Regions from separate parts of the Streptomyces nojiriensis genome, predicted to be linked through region 2. Evidence: riboswitches for the same ligand, from Rfam matches in the RefSeq annotation. Region 2 holds a riboswitch; the other holds the start of a gene.
The links. Region 2 has a riboswitch for ZMP and ZTP ahead of JYK04_RS25970 (serine hydroxymethyltransferase). Riboswitches for the same ligand answer to the same signal wherever they lie in the genome.
Positions count from the first base shown of each region.

Region 1: it holds a riboswitch for ZMP and ZTP, as region 2 does, so the genes downstream of both, JYK04_RS33740 (bifunctional 5,10-methylenetetrahydrofolate dehydrogenase/5,10-methenyltetrahydrofolate cyclohydrolase) here and JYK04_RS25970 (serine hydroxymethyltransferase) in region 2, are expected to answer to the same signal.

Region 1 covers NZ_CP071139.1:7,296,346-7,305,573, forward strand. The annotation lists gene JYK04_RS33710 (amino acid permease) at 1-181, shown strand, start outside; gene JYK04_RS33715 (SRPBCC family protein) at 223-666, shown strand; gene JYK04_RS33720 (ATP-binding protein) at 769-1,830, shown strand; gene JYK04_RS33725 (vWA domain-containing protein) at 1,827-3,644, shown strand; gene JYK04_RS33730 (RNA polymerase sigma factor) at 3,718-5,310, opposite strand; gene JYK04_RS33735 (methyltransferase domain-containing protein) at 5,524-6,285, opposite strand; ZMP/ZTP riboswitch at 6,343-6,445, shown strand; gene JYK04_RS33740 (bifunctional 5,10-methylenetetrahydrofolate dehydrogenase/5,10-methenyltetrahydrofolate cyclohydrolase) at 6,524-7,369, shown strand; gene JYK04_RS33745 (MAB_1171c family putative transporter) at 7,482-8,702, opposite strand; gene JYK04_RS33750 (NAD(P)/FAD-dependent oxidoreductase) at 8,699-9,228, opposite strand, start outside.
Region 2 covers NZ_CP071139.1:5,539,995-5,549,222, reverse strand. The annotation lists gene JYK04_RS25980 (2'-5' RNA ligase family protein) at 1-122, opposite strand, end outside; gene trpS (tryptophan--tRNA ligase) at 220-1,233, opposite strand; gene JYK04_RS25970 (serine hydroxymethyltransferase) at 1,531-2,799, opposite strand; ZMP/ZTP riboswitch at 2,834-2,924, opposite strand; gene rocD (ornithine--oxo-acid transaminase) at 3,055-4,260, shown strand; gene JYK04_RS25960 (glutathionylspermidine synthase family protein) at 4,441-5,643, opposite strand; gene JYK04_RS25955 (hypothetical protein) at 5,652-5,954, opposite strand; gene JYK04_RS25950 (DMT family protein) at 6,071-6,907, shown strand; gene pdxR (MocR-like pyridoxine biosynthesis transcription factor PdxR) at 7,016-8,410, opposite strand; gene JYK04_RS25940 (carboxymuconolactone decarboxylase family protein) at 8,458-8,949, shown strand; gene JYK04_RS25935 (hypothetical protein) at 8,962-9,228, opposite strand, start outside.

The DNA.
Region 1 (9,228 bases), 1.8 Mb from region 2:
CGGCCGCCTGGCCCGCGACGGCGTCCTCGCCGCCCTCGCCTTCGGCTTCTCGATGTGGCTGGTCGCCGGCTCCGGCTACGCGGCCGTCTACCAGGGCGTCCTCTTCCTCTTCGCGGGCGTCCTCGTCTACGCCGCCATGTCCGCGCGCAAGCACCGCGCCGCCGTGTCACCCGCGGAGTAGCTTGGAAAGAGGGACCGTCCAGGGGGCGCCAAGGGGTCACCATGTCCGCATTCAGGAAGAGCATCGACATCGACCGCAGGCCCGAGGACGTCTACGCGTACCTGACGGATCCCACGCACCTGCCGGAGTGGCAGGACAGCGCCGTGTCCGCCGTCCCGGTCGGAAACCTCCCCGTGCACGTCGGTTCGCTGATCCTCGTCACCCGGCAGATCGGCCGCCGGCGCGTCCCCACGACCATGGAGTTCGTGGAGCTCGACCCGCCGAGGAGCTGGCACGTGCACGGGGTCGACGGGCCGGTACGACCCGATGTGCACGGCACCGTCGAACCCCTCGACGGCGGCACCCGCTCCCGCGTCACCCTGGACGTCGACTTCGAGGGCCACGGCCTGGGCCGGGCCCTGGTACCCCTCGTGGTCAGGCCCATGGTCCGCAAGGAGATGCCCCGGGGCGAGGCGAAGCTCAAGCACCTCCTCGAAACCCGCTGACGGCGCGCGGCCGGGGGGCGAAAACCGGATGCCCCGAGGTGTGTGGTGCGGACACACTGGCCGCACCAGACACCCGCCACACCCCCGAGGACGTCCACACCCGTGCAGGCCGCCGTCACCGTCACCCCCGCCCAGATCCCCGAACTGCTGCTCGGCCTCGCCACCGTCCGGCCGGTGTTCCTCTGGGGGGCTCCCGGCATCGGAAAGTCCTCGCTCGTAAGGAAGTTCGCCGACGCACTGGGGCTGGAGTGCGTCAGCCTGCTCGGCACCCAGCTCGCCCCCGAGGACCTGATCGGCGTCCCGCAGATCCGCGACGGCCGGTCCGTCTTCTGCCCGCCGGAGGCCATCGCCCGCGACGAGCCGTACTGCCTCTTCCTCGACGAGCTCAACGCCGCGAGCCCGGACGTCCAGAAGGCCTTCTACTCGCTGATCCTCGACCGCCGGATCGGCTCCTACGAGCTCCCGGCCGGCTCCATCGTCATCGGCGCGGGCAACCGGGCCACCGACAACGCGCTGGCCCGGCCGATCGCCTCCGCGCTGGTCAACCGCCTCACCCACGTCCACCTCCAGGCGTCCGCGGGGGACTGGCTGGTCTGGGCCGGCGAGCACGGCATCCACCCCTGGGTCACCGACTACCTCACCGACCGCCCCGACCACCTCTGGTCGCAGCCGCCCAAGACGGAGGAGCCCTTCTCCACCCCGCGCTCCTGGCACATGCTCTCCGACGCCCTGCACTCCTTCGGGCCGGAACTGGACGAGCAGACCCTCAAGGTGATCGCGCACGGCACCCTCACCCCCGCGCACGCCGTCTCCTTCTGCGGCTACGCCAAGATCGTGCGGCACAGCTTCGGCATCGAGGCGATCATGAAGGGCGACGCCTCCTGGCCCACCCGCCCCGCCGACCGCGACCTGCTCTACTACCTCGCCGAAGCCTTCCGGGGCCGCCTGGTCAAGGAGCTGCCCGCGCAGCGCGAGCACGTCTCGCCCGCCTTGCGCCAGACCGCCTACCGGGCCAAGGCACTGCTGGTCCAGCTCGCCGAGATCTCCGTGGAGGTGGCGCAGACCGTCATCGCCGACGACGCCGACGGCCTGCCCGTGCTGCCCTCCTGGTTCCTCGTGGAGGCCGCCCGGGACATGCCTCGCCTGGTCGAGGCCCGCCGGTGAGCGGGTCGCGCCCCCGGCCCAAGAAGAAGACCCAGCCCGACCCCGCAGCCCAGGCCTTCGCCGAGGGGCTCGCCCTGGTCAAGCGGAACCCGGCCCTCGCCGCCGTCGGCGGGAGCGTGTGCGAGCAGCCCAAGTGCCCCGGGACCCCCGCCGCGGGCCTGGTCGCCGTGGACTCCAACGGCGTCCTCCACGTCCGCTCCGGCCTGCGCGCCGAGCCCCGTACCTGGGCCTGGGCCCTCGCCCACGCCCTGCTCCACCTCGGCTTCGGCCACGTCCCCGCCGCGGCCGCCCGGGACCGCGTCCAGCCCGACCGCTTCGACCTCGCCGCCCGCTGCGCCGTCGTCAACCGCTTCCTGCTGACCCAGCCGTCCCTCCGGCCCCCGGACGACCTCCCGGCCGAGTACCCCGGCGGTGACGAGGAACTGCTCGCGGCCCGCTGGCGCCGGGACGGCATCCCCGCCGCCTACGAGGTCTGCGGCACCGCCGGCGACCACCCCGACCAGCTCCTGGTCACCTGGCACGCATGGAACTCCACCGCGGTGCCCGACTGGGAGACCGCCTTCGCGCACGCCCTGACCCGCAGCGTCTCCGCCGCCATGGAGGTCGCCGGCGGACGCCGCGACCGCATCACGGGGGAGCGCGTGGCGCAGCGCCCGTGGGACCGGGCGCTGAACTGGTTCGTCTCCTCGTACCCGCTCCTCGGCGGCCTGGCCAGCGGCCTGAAGATCGTCGCCGACGCGGAGCTGGCCCGCGCCCAGGACATCGACGTCGCCGCGGTCAGCGCCACCGCGGGGGAGATCTACGTCAACCCGCTGCGCAGCTTCGAGGAGGGGGAATGGCGGTTCATCCTGGCCCACGAGATGCTGCACGCCGCCCTGCGCCACGGCGAGCGGCGCGGCGCCCGGGACCCGTACCTGCACAACGTGGCCGCCGACTACGTGGTCAACGGCTGGCTCGTCGAGATGGGCGTCGGCGAGATGCCCGCCGGGCTGCTGTACGACGCGGAGCTGAGGGACCTGTCCGTCGAGGAGGTCTACGACCGGATCACCGCCGACCTGCGCCGGATGCGCCGCCTCGCCACCCTGCGCGGCAAGGGCCGCGGTGACATCCTGGGCGACCCGCTGCCCCACCCCGGCAGCGCGCCCTACACGGACCTGGACGAGTTCTACCGGCGCGGCCTGGTCCAGGGCTTCGACCTGCACACCCACGGGGAGCGCGGCCTGCTGCCGGCCGGGCTGATCCAGGAGATCCGGGCCCTGGCCCACCCGCCCGTGCCGTGGGACGCCCGGCTCGCCCGCTGGTTCGACGAGTACGTGCCGCGCCCCGAGCCCGTACGCAGCTTCGCGCGCCCGGCGCGCCGCCAGGCCTCCACCCCGGACATCCCGCGTGCGGGCCGCCACTTCCCGCCCGAGGAGACCGCCCGCTGCACCTTCGGCGTCGTGCTCGACACCTCGGGGTCGATGAACGCCGCCCTGCTCGGCAAGGCGCTCGGCGCGATCGCCTCGTACGCGCAGGCCCGCGACGTACCGGCGGCGCGCGTCGTCTTCTGCGACGCGGCGCCGTACGACGCCGGCTATCTGCCCCCGACCGAGATCGCGGGCCGGGTACGGGTCCGCGGACGCGGCGGTACCGAGCTGCAGCCGGGCATCGACCTGCTGCAGCGGGCGGAGGACTTCCCGCCGGGGGCCCCGGTGCTGGTGATCACGGACGGGTGGTGCGACACCCTGCGCATCCGGCGCGAACACGCCTACCTGATCCCCCAGGGCGCCTCCCTGCCGTTCACCCCCAAGGGCCCCGTCTTCCGCCTGACCTGATCTGCCCTGACCGGACGCAGAACGCCCCCGACCTGCGGGTCCGCGGGTCAGGGGCGTTCTGGAGGAGATCGACTCAGTCGAGGTAGTCGCGCAGCACCTGCGAACGCGACGGGTGGCGCAGCTTCGACATGGTCTTGGACTCGATCTGGCGGATGCGCTCACGGGTGACCCCGTACACGCGGCCGATCTCGTCCAGGGTCTTCGGCTGGCCGTCGTTGAGGCCGTAACGCATGGAGACCACGCCCGCCTCGCGCTCCGAGAGCGTGCCCAGGATGGACTGGAGCTGCTCCTGGAGGAACGTGAAGGAGACCGCGTCCGCCGGGACGACCGCCTCGGAGTCCTCGATGAGGTCACCGAACTCGCTGTCGCCCTCCTCGCCCAGGGGGGTGTGCAGGGAGATCGGCTCACGGCCGTACTTCTGGACCTCGATGACCTTCTCGGGGGTCATGTCGAGTTCCTTGCCCAGCTCCTCCGGGGTGGGCTCACGGCCCAGGTCCTGGAGCATCTGGCGCTGCACGCGGGCGAGCTTGTTGATGATCTCGACCATGTGCACGGGGATGCGGATGGTGCGCGACTGGTCGGCCATGGCACGCGTGATCGCCTGGCGGATCCACCAGGTCGCGTACGTGGAGAACTTGAAGCCCTTGGTGTAGTCGAACTTCTCCACGGCGCGGATCAGGCCGACGTTGCCCTCCTGGATCAGGTCCAGGAAGAGCATGCCGCGGCCGGTGTAGCGCTTGGCGAGGGAGACCACGAGGCGGAGGTTGGCCTCCAGCAGGTGGTTCTTCGCGCGGCGGCCGTCCTCGACCAGGATCTCCAGCTCGCGCTTGAAGGCGGGCTTGTGGTCCTCCTCCTCTTCGAGCTTGTACTCGGAGAACAGACCCGCCTCGATGCGCTTGGCGAGCTCCACCTCCTGCTCGGCGTTGAGGAGCGGCACCTTGCCGATGAGCTTGAGGTAGTCCTTGACGGGGTCGGCGGTGGCGCCGGCCACCATGACCGTCTGCGCCGGGGCGTCGTCCTCGTCGTCGTCGGACAGGACGAAGCCCTGGGTGCCGCCGGCCTTGGGCGCCTCGTCCTCGGCCTCGTCGACCAGGTCCTCGGCAGCCCAGTCCTCGCCCTCGACGACGGGGGTCTCGCCCTCGTCGGCGTCCTTGGCGCTGGTCTTCTTCGCCGCGGTCTTCTTCACGGCGGTCTTCTTGGCGGCGGTCTTCTTGACCGTGCGCTTCTTCGGTTCGGCGGCGGCCTCGGCCGACGCCTCGTCCCCGATGGCGGCGGCCGACGAAGCGGATATCGCCGTGGCGGTGGTCACAGCCGTGGCCGCGGCGGTGGCCGCGGTCTTGCGGGCGCCGATGGGGCGCGGCGCGGCGGTGGCCTTCTTGGCCACGGTGCGGGCCGGGGCGGCGGCAGCCTTGCGGGGCTTCTTGGCGGCAGCCTTGGTGGCGGGGGCCGCGCTGACGTGAAGGGCGACACCCTCCTCGTCCAGGACCTGGTTCAGGCTGCGCAGGACCCGCTTCCACTGGTCCACCGGGATGCGGCCGGCCTCGAAGGCCTGGCGCACGTCGTCACCGTTGATGTGACCCTGCTCGCGGCCGCGCTCGACGAGCGCGACAAGGGCCTCGGATTCGGCGATCTCCGGAGGGAACGTACGGGACGGGCTGAGCGACACAAGGAGCCTCTCGTTGCGAACAGATAAAGGTGGGCTGGACATCATCGCGCGAACTCGGGAAACAGACCCGAGGGGGGTCTGTATTCCGGGCCGCGCGAGGACACCTGTCGGTTCATCGCATGCCCGAGTCGATTCGTTACGCGCTGAATTGAGTGACCTGCGCCACGCTGTGGCCGCGCAACCGATCCGGCGCAGATCCGTCCGCCCTTCAGATCAGCCCGTTTTGCGGGCTTCGATGAGGAAGCGGGCGGTGTGAGCGACGAACGGACCTTCGCGTTCGATCCGTTCGTGGAGCTCGCGCAACCGGTCCCGGTACTGCCCGACCGTGAAGCCGGGCACCATCCAGATCACCTTCCGTAGAAAGTAGATCACGGCTCCGATGTCGTGGAACTCCGCGCGCAGTCGTTCGGAGCGCAGATCGAGCACTTCGAGGCCGGCCGCGGTGGCGTCGGCGACCGCGTCGTCGGGGTGCCGGGCGCGCCGGACCTCCTCCGGCTGCGGGCCGAGGAAGTACTCGACGAGCTCGAAGACGCTGGCCGGCCCGACCTGCTGCGAGAGGTAGCGGCCGCCCGGCGTCAGCACCCGCGCGATCTCCTCCCACCAGATGGTCACCGGGTGCCGGCTGGTCACCAGCTCGAAGGCCGCGTCGCCGAAGGGCAGCGGCGGCTCGTCGAAGTCGGCGACCACCACCGCGCCCAGCGGGTGCAGCAGCCGCGTCGCCTTCTCGACATTGGGCGGCCAGGACTCGGTGGCGGCCGTCAGCGGCGGCAGCGGAGCGCACCCGGCCAGGACCTCACCGCCGCCGGTCTGGATGTCCAGCGCCGACCGGACCTGGGCCAGGCGCTGGGCCATCAACCGCTGATACCCCCAGGAAGGGCGCTGCTCGGTGGCCCGGCCGTCGAGCCAGGAGAAGTCCCAGCCGTCCACGGAGACGGACTCGGCCTCGGCGACAAGGTGGTCGAAAGTACGCGTCATGCATTGATCGTCCCAGGTCGGACGCCCGACAACCACCGGATATGTCGACTACAGTGGTCGGCGGGCCGTGACTGGCGTTCGGGTGGATCACCACCGGGGAGCGGCCCGGCGTACCGGTGGACCTCGGGTACGCCGACTGCCGCGCGCCTGGGCGAACCGCGATCCGCAGCGACGTTCAGGAGACCCCGTGACGACCGCCCAGACTGCCCCTGCCCCTGCCGCCGGCTCCGCCCGGCTGATGGACGGCACGGCCCTCGCCCGCCGCATCTCGGAGCAGACCGCCGCCTACGCGGCGAAGATCACCGAGCGCACCGGCACCGCGCCCTGCCTCGCGACCGTGCTGGTCGGCGAGGACCCGGCCTCCGTGACGTACGTCCGCATGAAGCAGAACCGCTGTGCCAAGGCGGGGATCACCTCCCGCCACGTCGAGCTGCCGGCCGAGACCACCACCGAGGAGCTGGTGGCCACCCTCACCGCGCTGTCCGAGGACCCGGAGATCAGCGGCATCCTGCTCCAGCACCCCGTTCCGCACCACATCGACGAGCGCGCCGCCTTCGAGGCCATCGCCCCGGGCAAGGACGTCGACGGGGTCACCATGCACTCCTTCGCCGCCATGGGCTTCGGGCTGCCGGGCTTCGTCTCCTGCACCCCCGGCGGCATCATGCGGCTGCTCGCCGCCTACGACGTGGACCTGACCGGCAAGCACGCCGTCGTCGTCGGCCGCAGCGCGATCCTGGGCAAGCCGGCCGGGATGCTGCTGCTGGAGCAGAACGCCACCGTCACCTACTGTCACTCGCGCACCCAGGACCTGTCCTCGATCGTGCGGCAGGCGGACGTGCTGGTCGCCGCCGTCGGCAAGGCCGAGTTCATCCGGGGCGAGGACATCAAGCCGGGCGCGGTGGTCCTGGACGCCGGGTACAACGAGGGCAACGTCGGCGACGTGCACTTCGAATCGGCCGCCGCCCGGGCCTCGCTGATCACGCCGGTTCCGGGCGGTGTCGGCCCGATGACCATCGCCGTACTGCTGGAGCAGACCGTGCAGGCGGCCGCCGTCCAGGCCGGTCTGGACCTCGCCGAGCTCTGATCCCGCCGCGCGGATCCCGCGTACGACGTGCACACACGTACGCAGGCGCGCGCTCACGCACGCACGCCCCGGCCCTCGGTCCGGGGCGTCGTGCTTTCCCGTACCCGTGCGATCAGGCGCCGACCGGGTCGGGGTTCAGGCCCGGCGTGCCGGCGGTGGCCGTGTCACGGGCCGCGTCACGGGCCGCGGCGACGATGTCGGACGTGCGGAACGCGTCGGCCAGGGCGGTCAGGGGCCGCCGGCCCAGACGGTAGGGCTCCGGTATCGCGGCCGCCCCCGGCAGGGATCCGCGCGCGGCGGCGGCCTTGCGGTGGCATGCGGCGGCCAGGACGGCAGCGTCCGCGACCGTGGCGGCCCGCGCCTCGTCCATACCCCGGCCCCGGGCCTCCTCGTACGCGGCGCTGCGCACCCGGGGGTCGAACCAGCCGGCCAGCGCCAGGATGCCGTCGTCGATGACCGACTCGCGGTGGATGAGCCGGATCCCCACCGGGGACCACCAGGCCAGCGGGACGGTCCGTCCCTGGGTCGCGGCGACTGCGCGCAGCGCCTTCCACAGCGGGCGCAGCCGCCGGTACCGGCTGAAGGCCATCCAGGTCGCCGACCCGCCGACCAGCGGCACGACGAATCCGGCACCGAGCAGCAGCCCGGCGGCCCCGGCCAGGGGCGGCGCCACGTCCGTGGACAGGAACACCAGGTCGTGGCCGGTCCAGCGGGCCACGACCGAGGCCCACTTGGCGGCCAGGTAGGCCAGGTCCATCAGCCCGGCGACCACGATCAGGGCCAGCCCCGTGCGCAGCGGGCGCCGCGCACGGTCCGCGACCGCCAGCCACTTGCCGCTCAGCCAGGTCAGCGCCGAGGTGCCGAGGGTGTGCGCCACGAGGAAGCAGACGATCATCTCGCGGATCCAGGGCGTCGTCGCGTAGTACGTGTCCAGGTCCCGGAGCCGTTCCACCGGTGCGTCGCCGATCACGAACAGGACGACGATGGCCGCGGTCGCGGTGCCGAACAGGGCGGTGGTCAGCCGGGTGGCCCGGCGCACGGCCGCGGGCGGCCCGCCGCGCCACTGCAGGACCAGGACGACGCACAGCCCGGAGAACACCGTGCACAGGCCGAACACCAGGGGTGCGGAGAAGTTCACCACGCCGGTGTGGCGGTTGACCGAGGCGATGGTGGACGGTGTCGCCAGGAAGTTGATGGGTGCCCCGACGGCGAGCAGCGCGCACGCGGTCCGGTTCAGCGGCCGGTCCCGGTCCCGGCGCAGCTTCGGCAGCTTGATCAGCAGCGCCAGGACCATCAGGGAGGCGGGCAGGAGCGGCAGGATTCTGCCGCTCATCGGGCCTGTCCGACGGCGTCGGCGGGTCCGACCGGGTCCGCGGACGATCCGGTGCCGGTGCCGGTGCCGGTGCCGGTGCCGGTGCCTGTGCCTGCGCCTGTGCCCGTGCCGGTGCCGGGCGTCGTGCCGGGCGCCCGGTCGAGCCCGGCGACGGCCCGCTCGGCGGCGGTGAGCGGCGCCGCCTTCAGCGCGTCCCGGTCCGAGGCGCGCAGGACGTGCCAGACGACCGACGGACGGAGCCAGTGGGTGGGCGCGATGCTCATGGTGAGGACGTTGAGCAGGGCGGCGGTGAGCGCCTCGTCGGTGGTGGCTCCCGTCATCAGCCGGTTGACGTACCCGTTGAGCAGACCGCTGCCGGCGCGCGGCGTCATCCCGGTGGCCCCCGGATACAGGATGTCCTGCGAGGTGGCGAGCTCCCAGGCGGTGCCGACCTGCGGTGCGATGGCGCGCTGCGCCTCGCGGCCGATGCCGGGATGTTCCAATCCCTTCGCCCGCAGCAGGGTGCGTACGGCCAGGATCCCCTGGG
Region 2 (9,228 bases):
AGGGTGACGTGCGTGGGGATGCCGTGCGCGGCAGCGTCCCCGAAGCCGGCGCGCAGCTCTTGGAGCTGGCTGCCGTACGGCTCCGGGACCGCGATCGAAACGCCGAGCGTTACGGTCCCCACGTATCTCTCCTCCGCTTGTCGCTGTGGACTGCTGCCGCCCCAGTGTGGCGGCAGCACCCCCATTCGTGCCAGGTCTCTCTGTCCGTAGTTGCGTTCGTCAGTGCTTGGCGGGCAGCAGACCGAGGCGGTCGTAGGCCTGTGCGAGCGTCTCGGCGGCGACCGCGCGGGCCTTCTCCGCGCCCTTGGCCAGGATGGAGTCCAGCGTCTCCGGGTCGTCCAGGTATTCCTGGGTCCGCTTCTTGAACGGTGTGACGAAATCGACCATCACGCCGGCCAGGTCGGTCTTGAGTGCGCCGTAGCCCTTGCCCTCGTACCTGGCCTCCAGCTCGGCGATCGTCTCGCCCGTGAGGGTGGAGTAGATCGTGAGCAGGTTGCTGACGCCGGGCTTCTTCTCGGAGTCGAAGCGGATCTCGGCCTCGGTGTCGGTGACCGCGCTCTTGATCTTCTTCTCGGTAACCTTGGGCTCGTCGAGGAGGTTGATCAGGCCCTTGGGGGACGACGCGGACTTCGACATCTTGATCGCCGGGTCCTGGAGGTCGTAGATCTTCGCGACCTCCTTGACGATGTGCGCGGCGGGGAGGGTGAACGTCCGGCCGAACCGGCTGTTGAAGCGCTCGGCCAGGTCGCGGGTCAGCTCGATGTGCTGGCGCTGGTCCTCGCCGACGGGGACCGCGTTCGCCTGGTACAGCAGGATGTCGGCGACCTGCAGGATCGGGTACGTGAACAGGCCGACGCTGGCGCTGTTGACGCCGCCCTTGGCCGACTTGTCCTTGAACTGGGTCATCCGGCTGGCCTCGCCGAAGCCGGTGATGCAGTTCATGACCCAGCCGAGCTGCGCGTGCTCGGGCACGTGGCTCTGGATGAAGAGCGTGCAGCGCTCGGGGTCCAGGCCGGCGGCCAGCAGCTGGGCGGCGGAGAGGCGGGTGTTCGCGCGCAGATCCTTCGGATCCTGCGGCATGGTGATCGCGTGCAGGTCGACCACCATGTAGAAGGCGTCGTGCGTCTCCTGCAGGGCGACGTACTGGCGGATGGCTCCGAGGTAGTTCCCGAGGTGGAACGAACCGGAGGTGGGCTGGATGCCGGAGAGCGCGCGAGGACGATCAGAAGCCATGGCTTCATTCTCTCAGGTGCGGGGGCGGGCCCGTGCCCGCCGCTGGCCGGATCATTCCGGGTCGCAGCGCTGGTGCCGGTGCGGTGCGGGGGTACCCGGCGGTAGCGGTGCGGCCGGATCCGGCCCCGGCCGAGCGACCGATTTCCGGGCCGGACCCGACACCGCTGCGCGGTGCTCAATGGTGCGGCGGCGGCTCCGGCCGCGACGCCCTCAAACGCCGGGCGGGCTGGAAGATCCAGCCCCGCCGGCGTTTGAGGCGCGGGGTCTGGGGCGGAGCCCCGGCAGCGGTGCCGCTGGCTACGACAGCGGCAGGCCCGGGGCCGGGAAGGCGGCCATGAGGTCCGTCACCTCGGCGCGGATCACGGCCAGCGCCTGCTCGTCCCCCTTCGCGGCGGCGTCGACCGCGCGCGAGATCCATTCGGCCACCAGCGGCATGTGCTCCGTGGACAGCCCGCGGGACGTCAGCGACGGCGTGCCGATGCGGATGCCCGAGGGATCGAACGGCTTGCGCGGGTCGAACGGCACCGTGTTGTAGTTCACGACGATGCCCGCCCGGTCCAGGGCCTTGGCCGCGATCTTGCCCGGTACGTCCTTGCCGGTCAGGTCGATCAGGATCAGGTGGTTGTCCGTACCGCCCGAGACCAGGTCGAAGCCCTTCTGCAGCAGCGCCGCGGCCAGCGCCTTGGCGTTGGCGACGACCGCGTGGGCGTACGAGACGAACGACGGCTGCGCGGCCTCGTGCAGCGCCACCGCGATACCGGCCGTCGTCTGGTTGTGCGGGCCGCCCTGCAGGCCCGGGAAGACCGCCTTGTCGATGGCCTTCGCGTGCTCCTCCCGGCACATCAGCATCGCGCCCCGCGGTCCGCGCAGGGTCTTGTGCGTGGTGGTGGAGATGACGTCGACGTGGTCCGCCGGGGACGGGTGCGCGCCGCCGGCGATCAGGCCCGCGATGTGGGCGACGTCGGCGACCAGGATCGAGCCCGCCTCCCGCGCGATCTCCGCGAAGGCGGCGAAGTCGATGGTCCTCGGCAGGGCGGTACCGCCGCAGAAGATCAGCTTGGGCCGTTCGGCGAGGGCCAGCTCGCGCACCGCGTCGTAGTCGATCAGCCCGGTGTCGGCCCGGACGCCGTACTGCACGCCCCGGAACCAGGAGCCGGTCGCCGAGACGCCCCAGCCGTGCGTCAGGTGCCCGCCCATCGGCAGGGCCATGCCCATCACGGTGTCGCCCGGCTTCGCGAAGGCCAGGTACACGGCGAGGTTGGCGGGCGAGCCGGAGTACGGCTGCACGTTGGCGTGGTCGACCCCGAACAGGCCCTTGGCCCGCTCGATCGCCAGCGCCTCGACGCGGTCGATGTTCTGCTGGCCCTCGTAGTAGCGGCGGCCGGGGTAGCCCTCGCTGTACTTGTTCTGCAGCACGGTGCCGGAGGCTTCGAGGACGGCCGCGGACACGTAGTTCTCACTGGGGATCAGGCGCAGGGTCTGCGCCTGCAGCACTTCCTCCGCCGCGACGAAGGACGCCAGCTCGGGGTCGGTGGAGAGAAGGGCGGGATGGCGGCTCGCGGACATGGCGGGCTCCTCCGGGGTCGATGTGATCGGTACCCCGCGAGGCCCAGGCGAGCGGCCCTGTATGCGGTCGAGCGCGCACGACTCCCCCGGAGTTGGTTCTCCGTACGCCAGTCGCCGTGCGTACCGGACACCTTAGCGGGCGCGCCGGGAGAGAGGTTTCTGCGTCCGCGATACGAGCGACGATAAGAAGGTGACGCCACCCTCGTCACCGCTGCACCGGCGCTTCACCGCGCCGGACGGACGATCGGAGACCCCGTGTCGACAACTGCTGATGCCATCCGCTCCGAAGACGCGCACAGCGCGCACACCTACCATCCGCTGCCCCTGGTCGTCGCGTCCGCGGAAGGCGCGTGGATGACCGATGTCGAGGGCCGCAGATACCTCGACATGCTCGCCGGGTACTCGGCCCTCAACTTCGGGCACGGCAACCGCCGTCTGATCGACGCCGCCCACGCCCAGCTGGAACGGGTCACGCTCACCTCGCGCGCCTTCCACCACGACCGCTTCGCCGATTTCTGTACCGAGCTCGCCGCGCTGTGCGGCAAGGAGATGGTGCTCCCCATGAACACGGGGGCGGAGGCCGTGGAGACGGCGGTGAAGACCGCCCGCAAGTGGGGCTACGAGGTCAAGGGCGTCCCGGACGGGCACGCCAAGATCGTGGTCGCCGCCGACAACTTCCACGGGCGCACCACGACCGTCGTCTCCTTCTCCACGGACCACGACGCCCGCGACCACTTCGGCCCGTACACGCCGGGCTTCGAGATCGTTCCGTACGGGGACCTCACCGCGCTGGCCCACGCCGTCACCGAGAACACGGTGGCGGTGCTGCTGGAGCCGATCCAGGGCGAGGCGGGGGTGCTGGTGCCGCCCGCCGGGTACCTGAGCGGCGTACGGGAACTGACCCGCGAGCGGAACGTCCTGTTCATGGCGGACGAGATCCAGTCGGGGCTGGGGCGGACCGGCCGGACCTTCGCGTGCGAGCACGAGGGGGTCGTCCCGGACGTCTACATCCTCGGCAAGGCACTCGGCGGCGGCGTGGTGCCGGTGTCGGCCGTGGTCGCCGACCGGGACGTGCTCGGGGTGTTCCGGCCCGGGCAGCACGGGTCCACCTTCGGCGGGAACCCGCTCGCGTGCGCGGTCGCGCTGGAGGTGATCGCGATGCTCCGGACCGGCGAGTTCCAGGGCCGCGCCACCGAGCTGGGCGAGCACCTGCACCGGGAGCTGAACCTGCTGGTCGGCGGGGGCGCGGTGACCGCCGTCCGCGGCCGCGGGCTGTGGGCGGGCGTCGACATCGACCCGTCGCGGGGCACCGGCCGGGAGATCTCCGAGAAGCTGATGGAGCTCGGCGTGCTGGTGAAGGACACCCACGGGTCGACGATCCGGATCGCCCCACCGCTGGTGATCAGCAAGGAGGACCTGGACTGGGGCCTGGACCAGCTCCGGTCGGTGCTCGGCGCCTAGGTCGTCTCTTTCGGATCTTGTCGGCCGAGCCCGCGGCGTCCGGTGCCGTACATGGCAAGGCGGAGGGGCGCCCGTGTACTGGACGTACTCGCGTGCCCCGACAACGCGGCCGGGTGCGGTGCCGGGCGTCGCGGGCCCGGCGAGATCCGGAAGAGACGGCCCAGGGCCCGCCCGGTCCGGTCAGAGGATGACGTGGGGCAGGAAGCGGGCGTACTCGTCCGTGACCGGCCCCGCCGATTCGCGGATGCCGAGTCCCGCCGCCTCGTCCTCGACGACCCATGCGCCGAGCACCACCCGGTTGCCGTCGAAGTCGGGCAGCGGGGCCAGGCCCTGGAAGCAGTACCGCTCCCCCTCCTCCGGTACGAACGGCTCGCCGCCCTCGCCCGCCTCGTGCAGGGTGACCCCCGCGCCCTCACGGCCGAGGAGGGGCTTGGCCACGTAGCCGGCGGACCCGGGACCGGCGAGCTCGCGCGGGCCGTCGAGGTAGGCGGGCAGCAGGTTGGGGTGCTCCGGGAAGAGCTCCCACAGGATCGCGAGCAGCGCCTTGTTGGACAGCAGCATCTTCCACAGCGGCTCGATCCAGCAGGTGGAGCCGGAGCCGCCGCCGTGGTCGTACGTGCCGAGGACCTGCGGGCCGAACTCGTCCGTGGCCAGCCACTCCCACGGGTAGAGCTTGAAGCAGGAGCGGATGAAGCGGAGCTTCTCGTCCACGAACCGGCCGGACAGGCTGTCCCAGCCGATCTGCTCGACGGACAGGGCCTGGGTCTCCAGGCCGGCCTGCTCGGCGGTCTCCTGGAGGTAGGCGACCGTCATCAGGTCCTCGCCGAGCTCGTCGGTCTCGGAGTGCGCGAAGTGCAGCGGGCCGGGCGGGAGCAGCTCGGCCTGGCGCCGCCAGGCGTCGACGAGGCGCTCGTGGAGCGAGTTCCACTGGTCGGCACCGGGGAAGCGCTCCTCCATCCAGAACCACTGGGGGCTGGCCGCCTCCACGAGGGAGGTGGGGGTGTCGGCGTTGTACTCCAGCATCTTGGCCGGGCTGCCGGTGCCGTCGTAGCGCAGGTCGAATCGGCCGTAGAGGGAGGGCTGTTCGGCGCGGCGCCGCCAGGACTCGGCGATCAGCGCGGCCAGTTCCGGATCGGTGATGCCGAGGTCGGCGAAGCGGTCGTGCTCGACGATGTGCGCGGCCGCGGCCAGGCACATGGCGTGCAGCTCCTCGACGACGTTCTCCAGGGCCTCGACCTCGGGGAGCGAGAAGGAGTAGTACGCGCTCTCGTCCCAGTAGGGGCGCAGGGAGTCGTCGGGGAAGCGGGTCAGGGGATAGATCAGACCCTGCTCCTCGACGGTCTTCTGCCAGTCGGGACGGGGTTCGATGGTGTGCCGCTCCATGGTGCCGGTCAGCCGCCGCTGGAGCCGGAGCTGGAGTGGCCGCCGATGCCGCCCCGGGTGACGGCGGACTTCTCGAAGCTGCCGCCGGCGACCTTGCCGGAGCTGACGTAGCCGCCGTAGTAGTACGAGCCGGTGCCGCCGCTCTTGCACTCCTTGTTGTTCAGGTGCTGCAGCGTGGAGCGGGACGCGCAGCGCTTGTCCGGTTCGTCGCTGCTGCCGCAGGCCACGAGGGTGGCCGCGAGCAGGCCCATGCCGCCGAGGGCGACGGCGCCGGAGCGCATGCGGCGCTGATTGGTGCTGCTGCTGTCCATGTCTGCTGCTCCCCCTGGGGCCTCGCGTGCTGCCGACAGAGTAGAGCGGGGTAACCGGCCGATGGAATCCGGCCGCTGTGAGATCCGTGACCTAGAGTCAGTTCGTGCTGATTGGGATGATTTGCGCGCTCGGTGCGGCGGTCTGCTTCGGTACGGCCTCGGTCCTGCAGGCGGTCGCGGCGCGGGCGGCGGAGCCGGGTACCGGGTCCGGAGTGGACACGGCGCTGTTCCTGCGGGCCGTGCGGCAGTGGCGGTACCTGGCGGGTCTGGGCCTCGACGGAGCCGGCTTCGTGCTCCAGATCATCGCCCTGCGGCACGTCCCGATCTACGCGGTGGGGGCCGCGCTGGCGGCCAGCCTGGCGGTGACGGCGGTGGTCGCGGCGCGGCTGCTGCGGGTGCGGCTGTCCCGGACCGAGTGGGGCGCGGTGGCGGTGGTGTGCGCGGGTCTGCTGATGCTCGGACTGTCCGCCGGGGAGGAGGGCACGGGGACCGGGTCGACGGCGCTGGAACTGGGCATGCTGGCGGTGGCCGGGCTGGTGCTGCTGGTCGGCCTGGTCGCGGGCCGGCTCCCGGACGGGCCGCGGGCGCTGGTCCTGGGCCTCGCGGCGGGGACGGGCTTCGGGGTGGTGGAGGTCTCGGTACGACTCCTCGACTCCCCCTGGGACCTGCGCAACCCGGCCCTGTACGCCCTCCTGCTGGGCGGCGGCGCGGCCTTCCTGCTCCTCACCTCGGCCCTGGCGCGCGGCTCGGTGACGGTGGCGACGGCGGGCATGGTGCTCGGCGAGACGATCGGCCCGGCGGTGGTGGGCGTGGTCTGGCTCGGCGACAGCACCCGCGAGGGCCTGACCTGGCTGGCGGTGACGGGCTTCGCGGTGGCGGTGGCCGGCTCCCTGGCCCTGGCCCGCTTCGGCGAACCCCCGGCCCCGGACAAATCCAGCCCCGCCGGCGTTTGAGGCGCGGGGTTCGGGGCGGAGCCCCGGGTCTTTCAGCCTCGCAAGGGGGCACCTCCCAGCGGTAGCTGAAAAAATTGGGGCGCGGGGGTCCGGGGGCGGCGCCGCAGGTCACGGGAGCGCCGCCGACAGGGCCGCCAGCGTCGGCCCCCACGCGCTGTCCGACGGAGTCCCGTAGCCGACGACCAGCGCGTCGCGCCACGGCAGTCCGGACTCCGGATGCCGGAACCGCCCCAGCCCGTGCAGGGCAAGGTCCTGCCAGGCCGCCGACTGCAGGACCGACCGCTCCAGTCCCTCCGGGAGGTCCAGCACCGCGTGCAGCCCCGCCGCGATCCCCGACACGCCCACCCGGTCCCCCACCGCCGCCACCAGCTCGTCCCGGCGCCGCCGGTACCGCAGCCGCATCCCGCGCACGTGCCGGTCGTACGCCCCGGAGGTGATGAACTCCGCCAGCGTCAGCTGATCCAGCGCGCCGCACGCCCAGTCCGTGGGCCGCTTGGCCTCGAGCACCTCCTCCAGCAGCCCCGGCGGGACCACCATCCAGCCCATCCGCAGCCCCGGCGCCAGTGACTTGCTGGCCGTCCCGAGGTACACCACCCGGTCCGGGTCCAGTCCCTGCAGCGCGCCGACCGGCTGGCGGTCGTAGCGGAACTCCCCGTCGTAGTCGTCCTCCAGGATCAGCCCGCCCGTGGTCCGGGCCCAGTCGACCGCCGCCGCCCGCCGGGCCGGGGTCAGGGCGACGCCCGTCGGGAACTGGTGCGCCGGGGTCAGCAGCACCGCGCCCGCCGACGCGGTCAGCTCCCCCGTCCGGGCCCCCGCCCCGTCCACGCCCAGCGGGCGCGTCCGCAGCCCCGCCCGCACCAGCAGGTTCCGGTGGAAGTCCAGGCCGTAGCCCTCCACCGCCACCTCCCGCACCCGCCGCGCCCGCAGTACGCCCGCCAGCAGCGCCAGCCCGTGCAGGAAGCCCGCGCACAGCACGATCCGTTCGGGGTCGGCGTACACCCCGCGCGCCCGCGCCAGGTATCCGGCCAGCGCCTGCCGCAGCTCGACGCGGCCGCGCGGGTCGGCCGCGTACCCGAAGGCCTCGTTCGGCGCGTCGGTCAGCGCCCGCCGGGCCGCCGACAGCCAGGCCGCGCGCGGGAAGCCGCCCAGGTCCGGGGAGCCGGGGATCAGGCTGTACGCGGGCCCCTCGCGCGCGGGGCGCCGTACGGGGGCGGCGGCCGCGGGCCGGCGCGGTCGGGCCCGTTCGGCGACGCGGGTACCGGAGCCCTGGCGGGCCGTCAGCCAGCCCTCGGCGACGAGCTCGGCGTACGCCTCGGCGACCGTGTTCCGGGCGATGCCCAGGTCGGCGGCGAGGGTGCGGGAGGACGGCAGCCGGGTCCCGGCCGCCAGCCGCCCACTGCGCGCGGCCTCGCGCAGGGCCTCGGTGAGCCCGGCCCGCAGGCCGCGTCCGGCGGTGAGGTCCAGGTGCAGGTCGGCACCGAAAGTGGCCCATGAATCCGTCATGGATATGGACCATATCGGTGGGCCGCCTGCCTCCTAGGGTGGATCACATGACGACCACGCACGCACACGCCCCCGAGCACACCCCGCGCATGCACATGGCGAAGCTCGCCCCCGAGGTCTACAAGGCCGTCCTCGCCCTGGAGATCGCCTCCAAGAAGGGTCTGGACCCTTCCCTGGTCGAGCTCGTCAAGATCCGGGCCTCCCAGATCAACCACTGCGCCTTCTGTCTCGACATGCACACCAAGGACGCGATCGCCGCCGGTGAGAGCGTCGAACGCATCATCCAGCTGGGCGCCTGGGAGGAGTCGCGGCACTTCTACACCGAGAAGGAGCTGGCCGCGATCGAGTTCACCGAGGCCGTCACCGTCCTGACGGACGGCTTCGTGCCCGACGAGGTCTACGAGAAGGCCACCGAGCAGTTCGAGGAGCGCGAGCTCGCCCAGCTGATCGCCGTCATCGCGACGATCAACGTCTGGAACCGCATCGGCGTCACCACCCGCATGGTGCCGGGCCACTACACCCCGGGCATGTACAAGTAGGGCCGGTCCCGGTCATTGCGGCCTGAACGACTCCACGGCCGCCGTCAGGTTCGCGCGCACCGTCGTGCCGTCGGCGGCCGGACCGGCCGCCAGCAGCGCCCACCGCCTGCCGTCCGGGGCGACGGTGATCCGCTCGATGGCGCGGCGGCGTCCGTGCGACTCCTGGTTGTCGTACTCGTACACCAGCTCGCAGGACCCGCCGGGCGCCGGATCGAGGGAGACCTCCTGGTAGCCGGGACGGTTCCCGAGGGCCTGCGAGGAGATCCGCAGGAGCTCGCA